DNA from 4 places in the Paenibacillus tianjinensis genome. Region 1 is predicted to be linked to each of the others. Evidence: riboswitches for the same ligand, from Rfam matches in the RefSeq annotation. Region 1 holds a riboswitch; each other region holds the start of a gene.
The links. A riboswitch is a leader RNA that binds a small molecule or an ion and turns the genes downstream of it on or off. The one in region 1 is predicted to bind cyclic di-AMP.
Positions count from the first base shown of each region.

Region 2: another riboswitch for cyclic di-AMP. It lies ahead of JRJ22_RS02060 (hypothetical protein); the one in region 1 lies ahead of JRJ22_RS00505 (C40 family peptidase).
Region 3: another riboswitch for cyclic di-AMP. It lies ahead of JRJ22_RS12715 (NfeD family membrane protein); the one in region 1 lies ahead of JRJ22_RS00505 (C40 family peptidase).
Region 4: another riboswitch for cyclic di-AMP. It lies ahead of JRJ22_RS13880 (C40 family peptidase); the one in region 1 lies ahead of JRJ22_RS00505 (C40 family peptidase).

Region 1 covers NZ_CP070969.1:102,352-106,619, reverse strand. The annotation lists gene JRJ22_RS00515 (M1 family metallopeptidase) at 1-1,483, shown strand, start outside; gene JRJ22_RS00510 (hypothetical protein) at 1,528-2,325, shown strand; cyclic di-AMP (ydaO/yuaA leader) riboswitch at 2,560-2,698, shown strand; gene JRJ22_RS00505 (C40 family peptidase) at 2,771-3,199, shown strand; cyclic di-AMP (ydaO/yuaA leader) riboswitch at 3,583-3,727, shown strand; gene JRJ22_RS00500 (C40 family peptidase) at 3,733-4,224, shown strand.
Region 2 covers NZ_CP070969.1:470,087-474,354, reverse strand. The annotation lists gene ytxJ (bacillithiol system redox-active protein YtxJ) at 1-192, shown strand, start outside; gene JRJ22_RS02075 (glutaredoxin family protein) at 189-428, shown strand; gene JRJ22_RS02070 (VOC family protein) at 459-860, shown strand; cyclic di-AMP (ydaO/yuaA leader) riboswitch at 1,153-1,320, shown strand; gene JRJ22_RS02060 (hypothetical protein) at 1,485-1,937, shown strand; gene JRJ22_RS02055 (hypothetical protein) at 1,997-2,248, opposite strand; gene JRJ22_RS02050 (hypothetical protein) at 2,393-2,587, opposite strand; gene JRJ22_RS02045 (ABC transporter permease) at 2,600-3,883, opposite strand; gene JRJ22_RS02040 (ABC transporter ATP-binding protein) at 3,876-4,268, opposite strand, start outside.
Region 3 covers NZ_CP070969.1:2,868,466-2,872,733, forward strand. The annotation lists gene JRJ22_RS12705 (AraC family transcriptional regulator) at 1-412, shown strand, start outside; gene JRJ22_RS12710 (P-loop nucleotide/nucleoside kinase family protein) at 493-1,089, opposite strand; cyclic di-AMP (ydaO/yuaA leader) riboswitch at 1,403-1,590, shown strand; gene JRJ22_RS12715 (NfeD family membrane protein) at 1,772-2,290, shown strand; gene JRJ22_RS12720 (flotillin family protein) at 2,312-3,733, shown strand; gene JRJ22_RS12725 (GNAT family N-acetyltransferase) at 3,900-4,268, shown strand, end outside.
Region 4 covers NZ_CP070969.1:3,135,585-3,139,852, reverse strand. The annotation lists gene JRJ22_RS13895 (NusG domain II-containing protein) at 1-299, shown strand, start outside; gene JRJ22_RS13890 (TVP38/TMEM64 family protein) at 438-995, shown strand; gene tnpA (IS200/IS605 family transposase) at 1,281-1,754, opposite strand; gene JRJ22_RS13880 (C40 family peptidase) at 1,959-2,429, opposite strand; cyclic di-AMP (ydaO/yuaA leader) riboswitch at 2,434-2,568, opposite strand; gene JRJ22_RS13875 (AAA family ATPase) at 2,840-4,268, opposite strand, start outside.

The DNA.
Region 1 (4,268 bases):
GACGCTTGTAAAGGTACATCTTCCGCAGCCGGTGAACGGCGGAGAAAGCGTAACCCTCAAAATCCGGTTTGAGGTCAAGCTTCCGAAAATATTCGCCCGCATGGGAACTGCAGGAGACTTTGTAATGGCAGGGCAGTGGTTTCCCAAGCTTAGCGTCTACGAGCCTAAAGGGACTAGGGGAGTAAAGGCGGAAGGCTGGGATTTACACCAGTACCATGGCACTTCCGAATTTTACAGCGACTTCGGTATTTACAACGTTACCATTTCAGTCCCCGCAAACTACACCGTTGGGGCAACCGGCTTTCCGGTAAAGGCTGCCCAGATCAAGCAGGACCGGAAGATCTATCAATTTTATGCAGATGATGTTCACGACTTCGCCTGGGCCGCTTCCCCGGATTTCGTGGTTGCTGAGGAAGCCTTCTCCGCCCCGAACGTACCGGGTGTACGCATCAAGCTATATCTGGACCCGCTGCACAAGGATCTTAAGGAGCGTTATTTCCAGGCCGCCAAGGCCGCGTTGACCGCTTTTAGCAAGTGGTACGGGCCGTACCCTTATTCCACATTGTCGATTATCGTACCGCCCAAAGAGGGGAATGGTGCAGGCGGAATGGAGTATCCGACCCTGATTACCGCCTTCGGCGCAGCCGAAAGCTCCCCTGGCACCTCGCTGGAGCGCACTGTCATCCATGAGATTGGCCATCAATATTTTTACGGCATGGTGGCGAACAACGAGTTTGAAGAAGCCTGGCTGGATGAAAGCTTCACCTCCTATGCGGAGGACCGCCTGATGGAGCAGGAATACGGTGTCTCCTCCAATATTGGCCTGCAGGCCAGTCTTGTGTCCACCTCGCAGCCGCTTAATCTGGAAACCTGGAAATACACGACCGCCGACGGGTATACCCGTAATGTGTACATCCGCGGCAAGCTGGTACTTAAGGATATCGAACGGCAGACCGGAACCAAAACCATGGACGCTATAATGCTGGCGTATGCCCGCAAGTACAGGTTTCATCACCCTTCTACTGAGGATTTCCAAAAGATCGTAGAGAAAGTAACGAAAAAATCATGGCAGGCTTATTTCGACCAATATGTTTACAGCGGCGGGTCTCCTGATTTCTCTGTGGACCATATAAAGACCAGCATCGCCAAGAGTAGCGCAGAGGGAGAAAACGGCCGCTATAAAATCATGGTAAAGGTGAGTAACAAAGGCAGCCAGTATGGTGATGTACCCATCAAATTCACCTTTTCGGACGGATACACGGTAAGGAAAATTTGGAATGGCGGGCAGAAGGCGGCCAATTTTCAGCTAACCTACAAAGCGCCTCTTATGTCCGTAGAGATTGATCCTGACCACTCCATTCTGCTGGAGAGCAAGCACCTTAATAATTTCATGCTGGCGGAGCTTGCGCCGAAGACACTCTCCCGCTGGACGCTAGTATCAACCAAACTGCTTGAAACTCTGCTCGGAACTCTTGTCTGGTGAGGTGAAGGATTGTGAAAAGTGCGATATCCCGCGGCTGGCTCAGCATGAAGGAGCAATTTTATATTCTGATTCTGCTATTTATCTACCGGCTGCTCTGGGGCTATTTTTTGTACAGGTTCATCAGGTCAGCTATCATCCCGGTGCTTCTGCGTTATCCTGATATCCACGCCGGAGGCAGCGGTATCGGGAGGCTGCTGTATTATATCGAGGGGCAGTTCGCGCTCAGCAGCGATCCCGGTGTCCAGCGCTGGCTCTGGATGCTATTGGCATTATCCGCGCTGCGGCTGCTGCTCTCCCCGTTCATCCGTGCCGGGCTGCTGCATGAGCTGCATCAGGAGCGTAAAGGAGAACGAGGACTGTTCTTTTTCCCCGGTATGAAGCTTTACGGGCTACCGGTTCTGGTGTTCAGCCTGTCCGAATGGTTTCTCTCAGCGCTGCCGCTCTATTGGCTGTTGCCCAAAATGTACACGCTGCTGTTAAGCGGTATTTTTGACTATAAGCTGCTGCTGAGGCTGGTTCCGTACCTGCTTGCCTGGCTGCTCTATCTATACTGCATCCGCATAGTTCTGTTGTACATGCAGTTCGGCTACACCGCCGGAACCGGCATGTTCTCCGCAGTGCTGGCTTGTCTGAAGGTGCTGCTTCCCTCTACCGGCGCTTCCCTCCTCCTTGGTTCCGGCGGACTGGTTACCCTTTTGCTGGGTTTTGCAACTTCATTGCTGTGCCCCGGTATGTCAGCCCTGCTGTTCCGGCAATTCTCGCCGCTCCCCTCTACGCTGTTCAAAATGTGGGGAATTGCCGCACAATACCACCTCTGGAGCAGTAAAACATTCCCACAATAATTCAGCTGTTAAAACGGCATATTAAAAGAGTCACTATCCCTGACACAGGGGTGTGACTCTTTTGCCCGTTAATGGGGAGTTCAGCGGAGATTCGGGGGATTTGCAAAAACATAAAACCTCTGATACAATGATGCCTGTACCACTGGTAACAACTTTGTAATCTTTTGAAACTATTTTGACTAACTGTATGTACCTTAATCACTTTAACATTGTCGATACGCAGTCACTGTTCTGGTGCATAAATCGCCAAATTCCCAGCACCGGGAAGTGGGGGAACCATATTTTGGGTGAATTGATCTCGCTTTAGAGGGGTCATAGGGGAACCTTCTACCGAATCCTTAAGCTAACCTCGCAGGCCTTGGAAGGAGTACATCTTTTGACAAGTCACAATTTTTTCCGCACCAATCTTAAGAAGAAATGCACCGCAGCAGCGCTAGGTCTTGTGATGGTATTCACACTGGGGGCAGGAAGCGCATTTGCCGACTCCAAAATGGATACCGTGATTACAAAAACGCTGGGAACGTCGTATAAAACCGGGGGCACAAGCACTGCCGGCTTTGATTGTTCTGGATTCACCAAATACGTATTTAAGAGCGTCGGCCTTACCTTGCCGCGCACTTCTAAAGCACAATTCAGCGTAGGAACCGCCGTTTCCAAGAGTAATCTCCGTTCCGGTGACCTTGTATTCTTCAATACCTTGGGCAGTGGGGTATCCCATGTCGGCATTTATGTCGGAAACGGGAAGTTTGCACAATCATCCAGTTCCCGTGGTGTTACTATCACTTCGATGAGCAATTCTTACTGGGCCAACCGCTACGTTGGGGCCAAACGTGTAATGAGCACAACAGCTTACCAGGCTGTCGCTTACGATTGATCCTTCTCCTCAATTTCGCCTCTAACAACTAAATGTAACTTATACAGGCCCGGAAGCTGATTATTGCCGTAATCATTTCCGGGTCTTTCCTTTTTTATTTCCTTATTCTACCTTTTACACCGATTCGGGGTCCATGAAACACCTTTTTACTTAAAATTCCAACCTATTCAGAGAAATAGCTTACGCCGGGCGTAAATATGCGCCCTTTTTAGCAGATATGACTCTTAAAAAGTGCAAATAATATGCATTAATATGTTTTAAGTGATTGCCAACTGGCTCTGTCTTTGTTACAATTATCGCAGTGAACTTATAGTAACATTTTTGTAATTATTCAAATGGGTTTTACAAAAGTTTTGTCATATTGATTGATCAGCTAATCCTAATCAACAGTCATGCCGAGTTCCCTTCTTCATAAGGGAAACGGGGGAACCAATTTTTGGGTGAATTGACCTCCTATTCACAGAGGGGTCATAGGGGACCTTCAACCGAACCCTTAAGCTAACCTCGTAGGCATTTGGAAGGGGTATTTACTTTTGAAGAAGAAGTTAGCAGCCGCATTATTAAGTTTTTCTATCATTCTTACCATTGGAGCAGGAAGCGCTTTCGCCGATTCCAAAATGGATAAAGTCATCGACAAAGCCATCGGAACTAAATACGTATCCGGCGGTGTATCGACAAACGGCTTTGATTGCTCCGGATTTACCATGTACGTATTTGACAAGATCGGCATTAACCTGCCGCATCAATCCGGCTCCCAATACCAGATGGGCACTGCCATCTCCCGTGACAATCTGCGGGAAGGCGATCTTGTATTCTTTAATACAAGCGGCCGTGGCGTATCCCATGTAGGCATTTATGTCGGTGACGGCAAATTCGCACATGCTTCATCTTCTAAAGGTGTAACTATCAGCTCGCTGAGTGACAGTTACTACGTCAACCGCTACGTTGGCGCCAAACGCATCATGAGCACGGATGCTTATCAGACTGTAGCAACAGATTCACAAGATAATGATGATGTGCAATAAAGGGTTATGAGAGAGGCGCTTTTCCAGGATTTTTGCCGAAATCT
Region 2 (4,268 bases), 370 kb from region 1:
CAGAGCTCCGATACACCGGCAGCTATTGTTCATGTGATTGAAGACCGTCCGGTCTCGAACCAGATTGCTGAAGAATTCGGCATCAAACACGAATCTCCGCAAATTTTCCTGCTTGAAGACGGAGAAGTCCGCTGGAACACCTCCCACTGGAAAATCACCCGTGATGCCATCAAGGAGGCCGTAAGCAAATGAGCCAGTCTGTCATTGTCTACTCTACCTCCGGCTGCAGCGACTGCAATCAGGTAAAACAGCTGCTCACAGAACAAGGCATTCCGTTCGAAGTGCGTGATGTTATGACCAGTACAGTCTATCAGGAGGAAGTAGAGAAGCTCGGCTTCATGGGAGTACCTGTCACTGTATCCGGAGAATATGCGGTCAAAGGCTTCAACCTTCCTGAGCTTAAGGAACTTATTGCTGCAGCGAAATAAATTCATGAATCATTCCAGGAGGCTACAGCCATGTCACAGGAGATCTGGATTAACCTGCCGGTTAAGGATGTTGAGAGGTCAACTGCCTTTTTCAACGAGATTGGATTCCATGCGGTGAGCGTCGGTAACGAGAGATCCAAGCTTGTCATAGGCCAAACGACGATTCTGCTGTTCCCGGATGCGGCGTTTGAGAAATTTACAGGTTCAACAATCGCAGATACTTCCCATAGCGCAGAAGTCATCTTTTCCATTGGTGCTAACAGCAGAGAAGAAGTAGATGCCTTTATTCAAAAAGTAGAGTTTGCCGGTGGAAATATCTTCGGTAAGCCGGGTGAAGTGGACGGGTGGATGTACGGCGCAGGCTTTGCCGACCTGGACGGTCACCGCTGGAACCTGCTGTACATAGATGAGAGCAAAATGCCAAAACGCTAATATGAAAACGCCGGTCACCTGCTTAAGGTCACCGGCGTTTTTATCTCCCTATGAACTTATATTTTTCTAGGTTCAATTTTCGCACTCTGCTGCCTTTTTCCAGTAAAAATCAAAAGATGACGCCTGAGCGAGAAAATGACCAGATAAACGCTGATAAATAGTCTTTTCGGCTAGAGCAGCCTTGTTTCCGCCGCAATTCCCTGCTAATCGGCAATTAGAGAATCCCTTTGCTTTTTTACAAAGCCATGCCGGAAAGAGTATGATTCGTGTTGAATCGATTCGCAAAAATAATGATATTCGAACGCTGAATTCCCGCCCAGCGGGAAACGGGGGAACCATCCGGCTGATAAGGCCATGGGGTGAATCCTGAGGAGACTGCGACTCCCGCATTCTCACCAGGTAGGGCGACTCTCACCGCCCGAATCCTGCAGCTAACCTCGTAAGTGTATAGAGAGAGCCCCTTGATTCCGCCACGTTTTGGCATCAGGCCTGTTTCCGCCTGTATCCGGACCGCAGCAGAGGTTCTCCTCTGCCTGCGGTTTTTGCGCACCGCTATACATTTAAGTTAGACCCTGTAATTCTCTGTCTTGTCCATCTCTTTAATCCAGGAAGGAACGTGCTGACATGCCTGACCTTTTATCCTCGCAGCTGGCCGCTGCCGCCGGATTTGAGCAATATATCCGGGAGTACAGCGGAGGTGTCCTTGCGCTCAGCTCCATTCTGCTCGGGAAGGGCAGTGAAGCAGAGCGGGTGACGGCCGGAACCTTCAACAAGCTGTATGAGCCTTATTGCAAAGGAAAGCTCAAAGCTGCCGACTTTCCGGTAGAAGCCTACCGGGAGTGCATCCTGCAATGCGCAAAATCCGCGAAAAACCGGAATCTGCGCACCTCTAAAGAGTTGTCGTGGGACGATCAGCTTGTAAAAGCCCTATGGTATGGACTGCTGCTTCCGCTGCCCGAAATCGGCAAAATTCTCGGCAAGAGCCTGCCGGTGCTGAAAGCTCAGCTCAGGCAGGTGCGTGAGCACAATGCAGGGCAAAAGCCGCTGAGATCACAGGCTAATTTGTCTATTGTGTAAATGGCGCGCCTGTTCTTCTCACCAATAAAGCCGCAGCAATCCGCTGCGGCTTTATTGGCTTACTTGCCCTTACTGTTGCCCTTACTGTTGCCTTTACTCTTGCTCTTGCCTTTGTTTATCTCTTTGCCCTTACTATTACCACTCTTGGCAAACCGTAAAAAAGCCATCAGGCATCCCAGAATTCCAAGACCAAGCAGCAGAGTCTGCAGCGCCCCCAGCAGTGTTGAGCCTTCGGGCCTAAGCATACTGCTTACTATGATCAGTACAATGGAGACCGTGACCAGCACGGGGGTTTTTATGTTTAATTTCAAAATCACCACTCCTTACTATTAAGGTACACTATAAACGGCCGAATCACCAGTTTTAGTGAGTCCCTTAGCCGCGCGCAAAAAAGGCACCTCCGCATCAACTGCGGAGGTGCCTTTAAATAGCTGTCCCTGAAACGATTTTCTAGCCTAATGGCTGCGCTTGTAATACTTGCCAAAGAATACGATCGCCATCAGCATTCCGGTAATGCCTATACCTGTCAGAAGCCCTTGCGTAAAATCCATCAGATTCGACCCGCTATCTGGAACAAGTCTGCTGGATGTTAGCGAGAAGAAAGATGTTATAAACAGCAGCGCTAAGTTTTGTTGTTGTTTTTTATCCATAATTCCCACTCCTTAAATTTTGTAAGCCTTCATTGCTTTTCTAATCTCTTTGATACTAGGTCGTTTACCATACATCAGGACACCTGTGCGGTAGATTTTGGCGGCCAGCCAGCCTAACAGGAAGATAGTGACCAGCAGAATAACCAGTGAAACTGCGATTTCCCATACGGCCACATCTCCGACACCGATCCGCAGCAGCATGCTGAGCGGTGATGTGAACGGTACGTAGCTGGCGATCTTTATCAGCAGTGTGTCCGGTGCAGAAACGCTGAAGGTCGGAATATAGTAGTTCACAAAACCCAGCATCATCACCGGCATGCTTGCCTGGCCCAGCTCCTCGGTACGGCTCACGATCGAGCCTACAGCGGCATACATCAGCGCATACAGGAAGAAGCCCAGAATATACAGGATAAGGCCGTAAACCAGAATACCTACATTCAATTGACTTAAGTCAAGATCGAAATCCGTAAGAATCCCCGAGTTATGCGGCAGCATCAGGTTCGCCGCAATGCTCGCGGCAATGATCGCAATCTGCAGCAGCCCGACCAGGAACACCCCCAGCACCTTGCCGAACATCTGGCTCAGCGGTGAAGCGCTCGTAATCAGAATTTCCATAATGCGCGAACTCTTCTCTGCTGTGACCTCAGCGGCAATCATATTACCGGTCAGCATAATCGACAAGAAGAAGAGCATCAGCAGTACATAGACAATCACATAATTGATCGCAGGTGCAGACTCATCCTGACCGCCGCCAGTCCCGCTTCCTCCGCCGATCTGCTGCGTATCTATCGTGACCGGCGTGAATATGGCGGCCACCTCCTGCTGTGTCAGCTTACCCTCCGTAATCAGCTGCGTATTGACTTGCTGCAGGGCAGCTTGCAGATAGCTCTGGATATCTCCGTCCAGCTCTCCTTCATTGCTGTGGTATGTGACCGGAGGTACGCCTGCGCCCGCAGCAGTGCCGAAGGTGAGATAACCCTTAATGTCGCCTTCCTTGAGTCCCTTTTGAAGAGCCGCGTCCTCTGCAGATGCATAGGACTCCAGCGTTACCTGGGTCTCGGAGTCTTCGGGCGCCGTATAAGCCAGCAGCAGTTCCGATACCGGGTTTCCGGATTCCGTAACAACTCCGATGCGTGCAGCACCGGCTTCGTCGTCGCCGCTAAACTTGTCGATAAAATAAGGAATGTTCATACCGATGGTAATCAGAAGCACGATGATCAGCGTTGTGATCGTAAAAGATTTAGTCCGCGCCTTATTTTTGAAGGTAAATGCGATAATCGGTCCCAGCTTATTCATTGGATTCACCCACCGCTCTGATAAAGATTTGGTTTAGCGTCGGTTCCTTGATTTCGAAATGTTCAACTTCACCGGCAAGCAGGGCGTGCTGTAATATCCGCTGCGCTGCTCCAATCTCACTGATCGCCAGCACATAGCCCCGCTCCTGCCGCTGCACTGCGGTTACCCCGGCGATTCCCTCCAGCCCGGAGACTTCTCCAACCGTCCGCAGGAATACCTCCTCGCGCGGATAGCCCTTTTTAATCTCGCGGATATCTCCTTGAACCACTGTATTGGAACGGTCAAGAATTGTAATATTCCGGCACAGCTCTTCGACATGCTCCATGCGGTGGGTAGAGAACAGGATACTCGTCCCCTGGTCGCGCATCTCTCTAACGGTGTCTTT
Region 3 (4,268 bases), 2.8 Mb from region 1:
GAACATGGAACGTTCCAAGCTGCTGTACTCGCTGCTGCTGGATTTGAAAAGAAATCTGCCTCCTGCCCCGAATAAGGAGGATGAGCTTGAGCGGATCAAACCGGTGCTGGAGCATATTGAGCTTCATCTGCACCGGACACTGACCTTAAAGGAGCTGGCGGAGGTAATCTCTGTTTCTCCGCAATATTTGTGCAGGCTGTTTCAGCGTACGGTTCATGACCGGCCGGTAACCTATATCAATAAGCAGCGCATTAACCGGAGCAAGCAATTGATGTATCAGGAACGTGAAAAAAAACTGTACGAAATCGCACAGCTGACAGGTTTTGAGAACGCGAGCTACTTCTGCGCGGTGTTCAAACGGTTAACCGGAATGAAGCCTGAGCAGTTCAAGCAGCTGCACGGTTTGGATTAAATAAATTGTAAAATACCCAGGGCAATAAAAAATGCTCCTACCCAGATTGAAACTGCACCGTAGAATGTTCTTGATTCGATTTATACATCATCATCTTGATAGATAAACTGCTCTACGAGCTCAGTAGTGACCGCTAGATCAGGATGCGAATTGTCGATTAGCGCCACGTTTGCTTCGGGCAGCGGCCATGTAACCGTACGGCTGCCCAGTGAAGAGCGGAAGACCTCCCAATTCCGGAACTTCCAGTCATCCAGCGGGGAATGCCTGCCTTGTATCCGCTCGCGGAACAGCTCCTCGTCAGCTAATGTGACCAGCACGACCTTGACTTCAACCTCCTGCAGTGTAAGGCCAATCCGGCTCAGCTCGTTTTCAATCCAGCCGGGATTCGCCGCTTCCTTCGTAAATGGGCCCACCACAAAAACATCGCTGTCCAGGCCAAGATTATCAAGTGCGGCATCCATTGTGATCCGGTACCCCAGGTCGCGGCACAGTCTTTTATATTCTGCCGAGTCCCTATCAGTGGGATCTAGTCCGTGCATAGTCATAATAGCATCTGCCGCAGGCCTCAATAAAATATCCATGTCGAAAAAGGCGGCTTTACGGCGGGAAGCGACAGCCTTGGCTAATGTGGTTTTACCGGCGCCTGCCGGACCCAGGAAAAAGACGAGTTTGTTCATTGCAGTAGGCTCCTTACTATACGAGTCGGGTTGATTATCAGCTCCCCTATCGTAACATGACTTACCTGTATGCTGGTAATCAAAATAGGAGAGGGAATCGGGCTTATGATAGCGGAGCTTGTATTGCCCGACGGGACAGCTTATGAGAAACGGCGTAATCATGAGTAAATCATCGACCGCTTAAGAGCGAAGTTAAAGAATACGCCTTCATTCGTGAAGAGGCGGCATTCTCTGTCTTTTTTTTCCACACTTAAGGTTTTACATTAAACGGCCGCAGGCGTAAGATTCAAATCAGCAACCGAATACTATAACTGTTCTCAAATGGCTGAATTCCGTTAATGGGAACGGGGGAACCAATGGTGAAGACAGCGTTCGCTCAGACCGCTGCCGTTCACCCCGGGGTGAATCCTTGCTGAGTGCTGATTAGCATATCCGGCAGGGTAGGGCAATCTCGCTGCCCGAATCCGTCAGCTAACCCCGTAAGCCTCGAAGAGAGAGGATGAGCGCCATGATCGATTAACCGACCACGGAGAGCCCTGCCGCTTCTGTGGTCTTTTTGCTGCGCCTACAGGTTGGATTGTCGATCTGTATGAGAAGTAAAATTCTTATAACAACAAAATTAAATACTATTATTCGATATGAAGTGCTAAAAGGTGGGATTAATATCATTACTGTATTTATCGTGTGCTTCTGGGTAGGACTACTGCTCCTCCTCAGCGGCGGATTTCATGGGCATGGCCTGGCAGGTCACATGCATGTGGGAGGCGGTGATGCCGGAGGTCCGGGCTTTGTGCCCATACTTCCGCTGATGGTGTTTGTCACGGTCTGGGGCGGAACGGGTTATGTGTTTACCCGGTTCAGCGGGATGACGATGCTTGCAGTGGTCCTGATCTCCACCGTGGTTGCGTTGCTGCTAGGCTGTCTGATGTATGTAGTGCTGGCCCGGGTGATGACCCGGTATGACAGCAGCATGAATGAAATGGACTATGAACAGGCGGGCCAGCTCGGATACATCAGCATTCCTGCAATGGATGGTGCGGTTGGGGAAATGAAATATGTGCTGCACGGAACGATGCGCTCCCTTGGGGTGAGAGCAGAAGCCGGCCAGCAGCTTGCAAAAGGCGACAGAGTAATTATTTTGAAGGTGGATAAAGGAATGGCAACAGTAACTCTATTTGAGAGAGAATTTGAACAATTATAAATAACAGGGAGTGTCGAACTAATGGTAATTCTTTATACAATCGCGGCTATTGTTGTTGTAATCCTGCTGGCTCTACTTAGTATCGTGAACGCTTATAAAAAAGTTCCGCCCAATCAGGCAATGATTGTGTTCGGCCTCGGCGGGAAGAGAGTGGTGCAGGGCGGAGGGACATTCGTCATCCCCGGCTTCCAGAACAGCAAGACTATCTCCATGATGCTGATGAGCTTTGATGTCATCCCAGCGCAGGCGATGTTCTCCCGGCAAGGCATCAAGCTCAACTTGGAGGCAGTGGCCCAGATTAAGATCAAAAGTGACCCTACTGCTATTCTGACGGCCAGTGAGCAGTTTATCGACCGGCCGGAAGAAGACCGCGAGACGATAATCCTGCATTCGGTGGAAGGGCATTTACGCGGCTTGATCGGACAATTAACGGTTGAATCGATTCTAAAGACACCTGACGAAATCAACAGTAAGATGCGGGAAACCTGCTCGGAAGACCTCGACAAGATGGGACTGGAAGTGGTCAGCTTCACTATTAAGAAAATTACCGACGACAAAGGGTATATCGACAATATGGGCGTTCCGGAAATTGAGCGCATCCGCCGTGATGCAAGCATTGCCAAAGCGGAAGCGGAACGTGACATCCAGATCAAGCAGGCCGAGGCGGAGAAAGAATCTTCCATTGCCAAAGCCAATGCGCATCAGGCGACCATTGAAGCGGAAACTGCTGCCCGCGCCAAAGAATCCTTGTTTGAGAAGGATCTGAACATTAAGCAGGCGGACTTTAAGCTGGAGACGGAAGTGAAGAAGGCGCAGGCGGATCTTGCGTATGAATTGCAGCAGAATAAAATCAAGCAGTCGCTGGTTACAGAACAGGTCAAAATTACGCAGATGGAAGCGGAAGCCAACCGGACCGTCCGGGAAATCGAAGTTGAGCTGAGACAGAAGGAGCTGGAGGCAACGGTGATTAAGCCTGCTCAGGCGGAAAACCAGGCAACGATTATGAGAGCGGAAGCGGCCAAGCAGCGGCAAATTCTTGAGGCCGAAGCAGAGGCTGCCACAACGACCAGACGCGGGCTGGCAACAGCGGAAGCAGAACTTGCGAAGGGGAAAGCAAACGCTGAGATTGTTCAACTGGCCGGTGCGGCCGAAGCAGGGGCACTAGAGAAGAAAGCGGAAGCGTATAAACAGTTCACGCAAGCCGCGCTCACGGTGGAATTCTTAAAGGTTCTGCCAGAGCTGGCTGATAAAATCGCTTCCCCGCTGGCTAAGGTCGATAAGATTACAGTGATTTCCCAGGATGGAGCTTCATCCGGTGTGAACAAAATTACCGGGGATATCGCCAAAATCATGACCCAGATTCCTGAACTGACCCAGACACTTACCGGTATGAACGTGACCGAGGCGATTAGCGGGCTGCTCGGCAGAACTAAAGAACAGTAATCCATTATCGAAGTATTATTCAAACCAGCTCAGTATCGCGGCAAAAGCTTTTCGCGCCGTACTGGGCTGGTTTCATTTGTTTGAGCCGGGATCAGTAGTTCAAGCCTTCTTAATCCTGTATAATAGCAAAATAAAACAGATTAGGATTGTTGGGGGCAGAATACAGATGAACATAAGACAGATCCAAATTTCAGACAATGGCCCAATCGAACGGATTATCCGTGAATGCCTGATTGAATACGGAGGTAACCGTGACGGCCTGGCTTGGGCTGATGCGAGCATGCATGATCTCTACAGCTATTATAATGCAGCAGAAAACCGGGCTTACTGGATCGTGGAAGAGGACGGGGAAGTGCTGGGAGGCTGCGGAATCGCCGCTTTTGATGAATCAGATGAAGTGTGTGAATTGCAGAAAATGTACCTCACTACGTCTACCAGAGGAACCGGGATCGCCTCGAAACTGCTGCAGACTGCTCTGGATTTTGCCAAACTGTACTATAAACAGTGTTATCTGGAAACGCTGCAGACCATGGCT
Region 4 (4,268 bases), 3.0 Mb from region 1:
TTAGAAAGGACCAGCCCAATACCGGTACTTATGCAAGTATACGTATAGATAATAAACTATATAAAGAGGTAGAACTCACGGATGAGCCCCAAATTATCAAGATTCAAACAAAAAGAGGATACGATATACTCAAAGTTCATGATAGAGGGATCGAAGTAATTGAATCGGACTGCCCGCAAAAAATCTGTTTTAGCTTTGGTTTAATATCAAGACCAAGACAATCTATCATTTGCCTACCTCTGCGAATGATTGTTGAAGTAAAGCCTAATTCAACTGATGATATAGATGCGATCCTATAACTTTCTTAAATAAAAAACGAACTATTCCATAAGCACATATATTGGGCTAAACGTAGAATCAGAGATCTATGTTTAGCTTTTTATTTACCTGTTATAATGAGCTCAGGTTATCTCAAATAAAAAAGGAAAGGATTTTGTATGACTACGCACATCGTTGAATTGTTAGGTGAAAGTGGTTATTTCGCCATTATCTTAAGTCTGGTTTTAAATATATTAATAAGCATTTTTGCATTCATCCCTAGTGTATTTCTCACAGGAGCTAACATCACCTTTTTCGGTTTTCTCAACGGAATGATGATTTCCTTTTTCGGAGAAGTGCTTGGGGCAATTGTTAGCTTTGTTCTCTATCGCAGGGGGTTCTTGTCCTTAATACGAGGTATAAAAAATGAGAATAAATATTTGAAGAGACTTCAACAAACTTCTGGTTATGAAGCATTCTTTCTTATTCTTGCTTTAAGAATACTCCCGTTTATCCCTTCAGGATTGGTTAATATATCGAGTTCCGTTAGTCGTGTTAGCTGGGTCACTTTTGGATTAGCAACTATGCTTGGAAAGCTGCCAGCTCTGATTATAGAGGCTTATTCTATTCAGCAATTGCTGATTCTCAGCAAGGAATATCTCAGTGTGGCTTTGATTTTAATAAGTATCGTACTCATTCTAATCATTTTCACGGTTAGTAAAAGAAGACACTACTAAGTACAGGGAATAAAAATTTATTAGTTAACAACGCTGAGACAGCCCTTTCTATACTTATCATGAGAATCCATCGCATGTACCTTACCCTACTTCTCAATAAGAACAATCCTCAAACAAGCTTACGGAATAAGAATAGCCTATTCAAATCAGGACCACCCGTCCAACGGGTGGTTTGCTCTAGGGGTATAACCCCTTGTTGCCAAACTGCGCCTAAAGACGCTAGCCTGACCACACATTGTTTAGGCTCAGTGTTATTTGTCATCTTCACTCACCCGTTAAACGGGCTTACTTCTTTTTGTTCCTTTTGTCACTGAATGGATCTTCGTATTCTTTTACACTCAGTTTATCTATCGCTTGGTCATGTGCTTCTTGTTCACGGATATATTTGGCTACCGTGGCTTCATTTAGTCCCACTGTGCTCACGTAGTATCCTTCCGCCCAAAACTTCCGATTCCCATACTTGTACTTTAACCCCGCATGCTTCTCAAAGATCATGAGCGAACTTTTTCCCTTCAGATATCCCATGAACGTGGACACAGCGATCTTCGGCGGTATCGCTACCAGCATGTGCACATGATCCGGCATCATATGTCCCTCTATGATTTCTACTCCTTTGTATTTACATAAACGCTTGAAGATTTCGATCAGATCTTTCCTCACTTGATTATATATTTCTTTCCGTCTATACTTCGGGGTGAACACGATATGATATTTGCACATCCACTTCGTGTGAGCTAGACTATAGCTCTTGTTTGCCATCTTTGACCATTCCTTCCTTTGAGCCTGAACATCTCAATTCTATCGGAATGGTCTTAGTGGTCAAACCCTCAGTCCCTCCACCCGCATAGCGGGTGGTTTTTTGTTTCGCGCGTTTCACGCACTCAACTGGCTAAAGCCATAATAAAAAGATCGCCTCTCTAGTTAGAGGCGATCTTCATTACTCCACATGCAGAAAACTTTCAATTAACGGCTCACCATTTCAGAATAGCTGTTTTCACTGACTACACGGCGAGCTGTTACATATCGCTCCTTATAATACGCCTCTGACAAGCTGCTGATTCTTACGCCCTTACTGCTGGAAGAGTGAGCGAACTTGTTATCACCTACGTAAATGCCCGCATGCGAAATTCCAGAACCAAATGTGTTAAAAAAGACGAGGTCACCCTCACGTAAATCATCTTTGGCTACAGGAATGCCAGTTTTAGCCTGCGATTGAGAAGTGCGCGGAAGGTCATCTACATTGAACTTCTTAAGTACATATAGAATAAATCCGGAACAATCAAAGCCTGAAGTTGTGGTTCCTCCATAAAGATAAGGGGTTCCTACGACCCGATTCACAACACTGTCCAAGGTTACCTCGCTAGCATATGTACCTGGTGCTGCAGAAGCAAATATAAATGAGGCTGCCAACATGGATACGATGACTTTCTTCAGAAACTTGTTCTCCCTTCAATGCCTACGGAGTTAGCTGAGGATTCGGTTAAAGGTTCCCTATATTCCCTTTTATGCAAGAATAATTCACCCAAAAAATGGTTCCCCCGTTTTCAACGCTGAAATTCGGCAACTTATTAATATTTTGTAACTATTAACACTTTAATAGATAGTAGGCCCCCCTGTCAATCCTTCTAAAAATTTAACTATTAACGTATTTTCTACATACTTTCTTCATTGTTTCTCCATATTTTTGCTTTATAATAACCACTCAATATCATTCTTTGTCTGAAACAATAGTAACGTTTTTGTAATATATTCCAATATCTTTGGTGTATATAAAAAGACGAGTAGTTACTTCCTCCTCGTCTTCTAATCCCGTATATGTCGTTTAATTGATATTACGTTTTCGATTACGATACCTGTGTTTGTTCCAAAGCCGATCCCAGAGATTCTTCAATTCCCATCATCATTTTATAATGGGCATGATGATGTGTAACCACGAATATCTTTTCAAATACCCGTAAGTACTTACTGACTGTATCCATCGGGTGCTCGATATACAAATCATCTCCTGCAAAGTGAGAACCATCATTGGCCCAGGAGATTAAGGATTTACATATGACCTTCTCATCCTCCTCGAATTTATCAATAATGTCCTGATCGCTGTAATTACCATAGATTTTAAAATAATTTTCAATGATTCTACGAATCAAATTCTGAACGGTGATGGAAGAGCTGTGATTGGCTGACTTTAATTCCTGCCACATTAACTCATACGAGCTTTTAATCGGGTTGCTGTTATACGGGGTTGATTCGGTTACATCATTCCATTTTCGGATAATCCAAAATGTCTCATCCGCCATCCTAGCGCCATTTTTGGGCCGGTTTTTTGAAAACGTAATTTCCTTGTGAAAATAGACATTATGCGTTAGAAGAAACAACTGAATGATATTACTTTCTTCGTTGCGTACATCTTCTATAAGTTTGGAAATCAGATTGCTTACGATAAACAATACGTTACTGTCCAAGCTTGAAATTGGGTCATCAATCACAACAACTTTATTCTCAGTAATTAAATCACTGTTATTGCTACCGTTTAATAAGTGCATAAAATAAAGAAAGGTAACAAACGTTTTCTCGCCTTCACTTAATGTTTGATTAACGTCCTCACCATTTGAGCGGATTAACCGATAATTCCCTTGATTTTGTGTATGAGCGAATTTGAAATTAGTAAAATGATAGGCCCTCAGTAACCGATTCATTTCGTTTACAGAGGGGATTACACTCGTAATCTGAGCCTCCAGCCTGTGAATTTCGGATTCCAATGCGACTCTTTCATTCTTCTTTTGGGCTAATGTTACAGAAAGGTTGTCGATTGCTCGTCCTGTTCTATAATCTATACGAACATATTTCTCATGATTTTGCTGATTCTCACTCCAGATAAAATCCCAAATCTGGGTTATCAATTTATTCCCTTCATCCACTCGGTTCTCTATAAAAGTATTATGCTGCTGAATTTGTTCATTCGCTCGGACGATTTCTTCATTGATCACATCGACGAAAGCCGCAATAGTTAACAGTTCGATTGGATGACTGGGATGAGTTTGCTTTTGCTGGAACAAGTCCAAATTATGTGCATTTTTCGAAAGGATCAGTTCATATTGTTGCGAAATGAGATCGAGATTCAAATATGTATTTTTCTTGTCGGTCAATAATAACTCTTGCACTTGATTTTCAAGATAATGATAATACCGTTTATACTGTTCAACTTGATCTTGGAGTTCAATCATCTCTTTTTCGTAATGTTCATTAAAGTAATCATTGAGTTTTTCGGTAAAT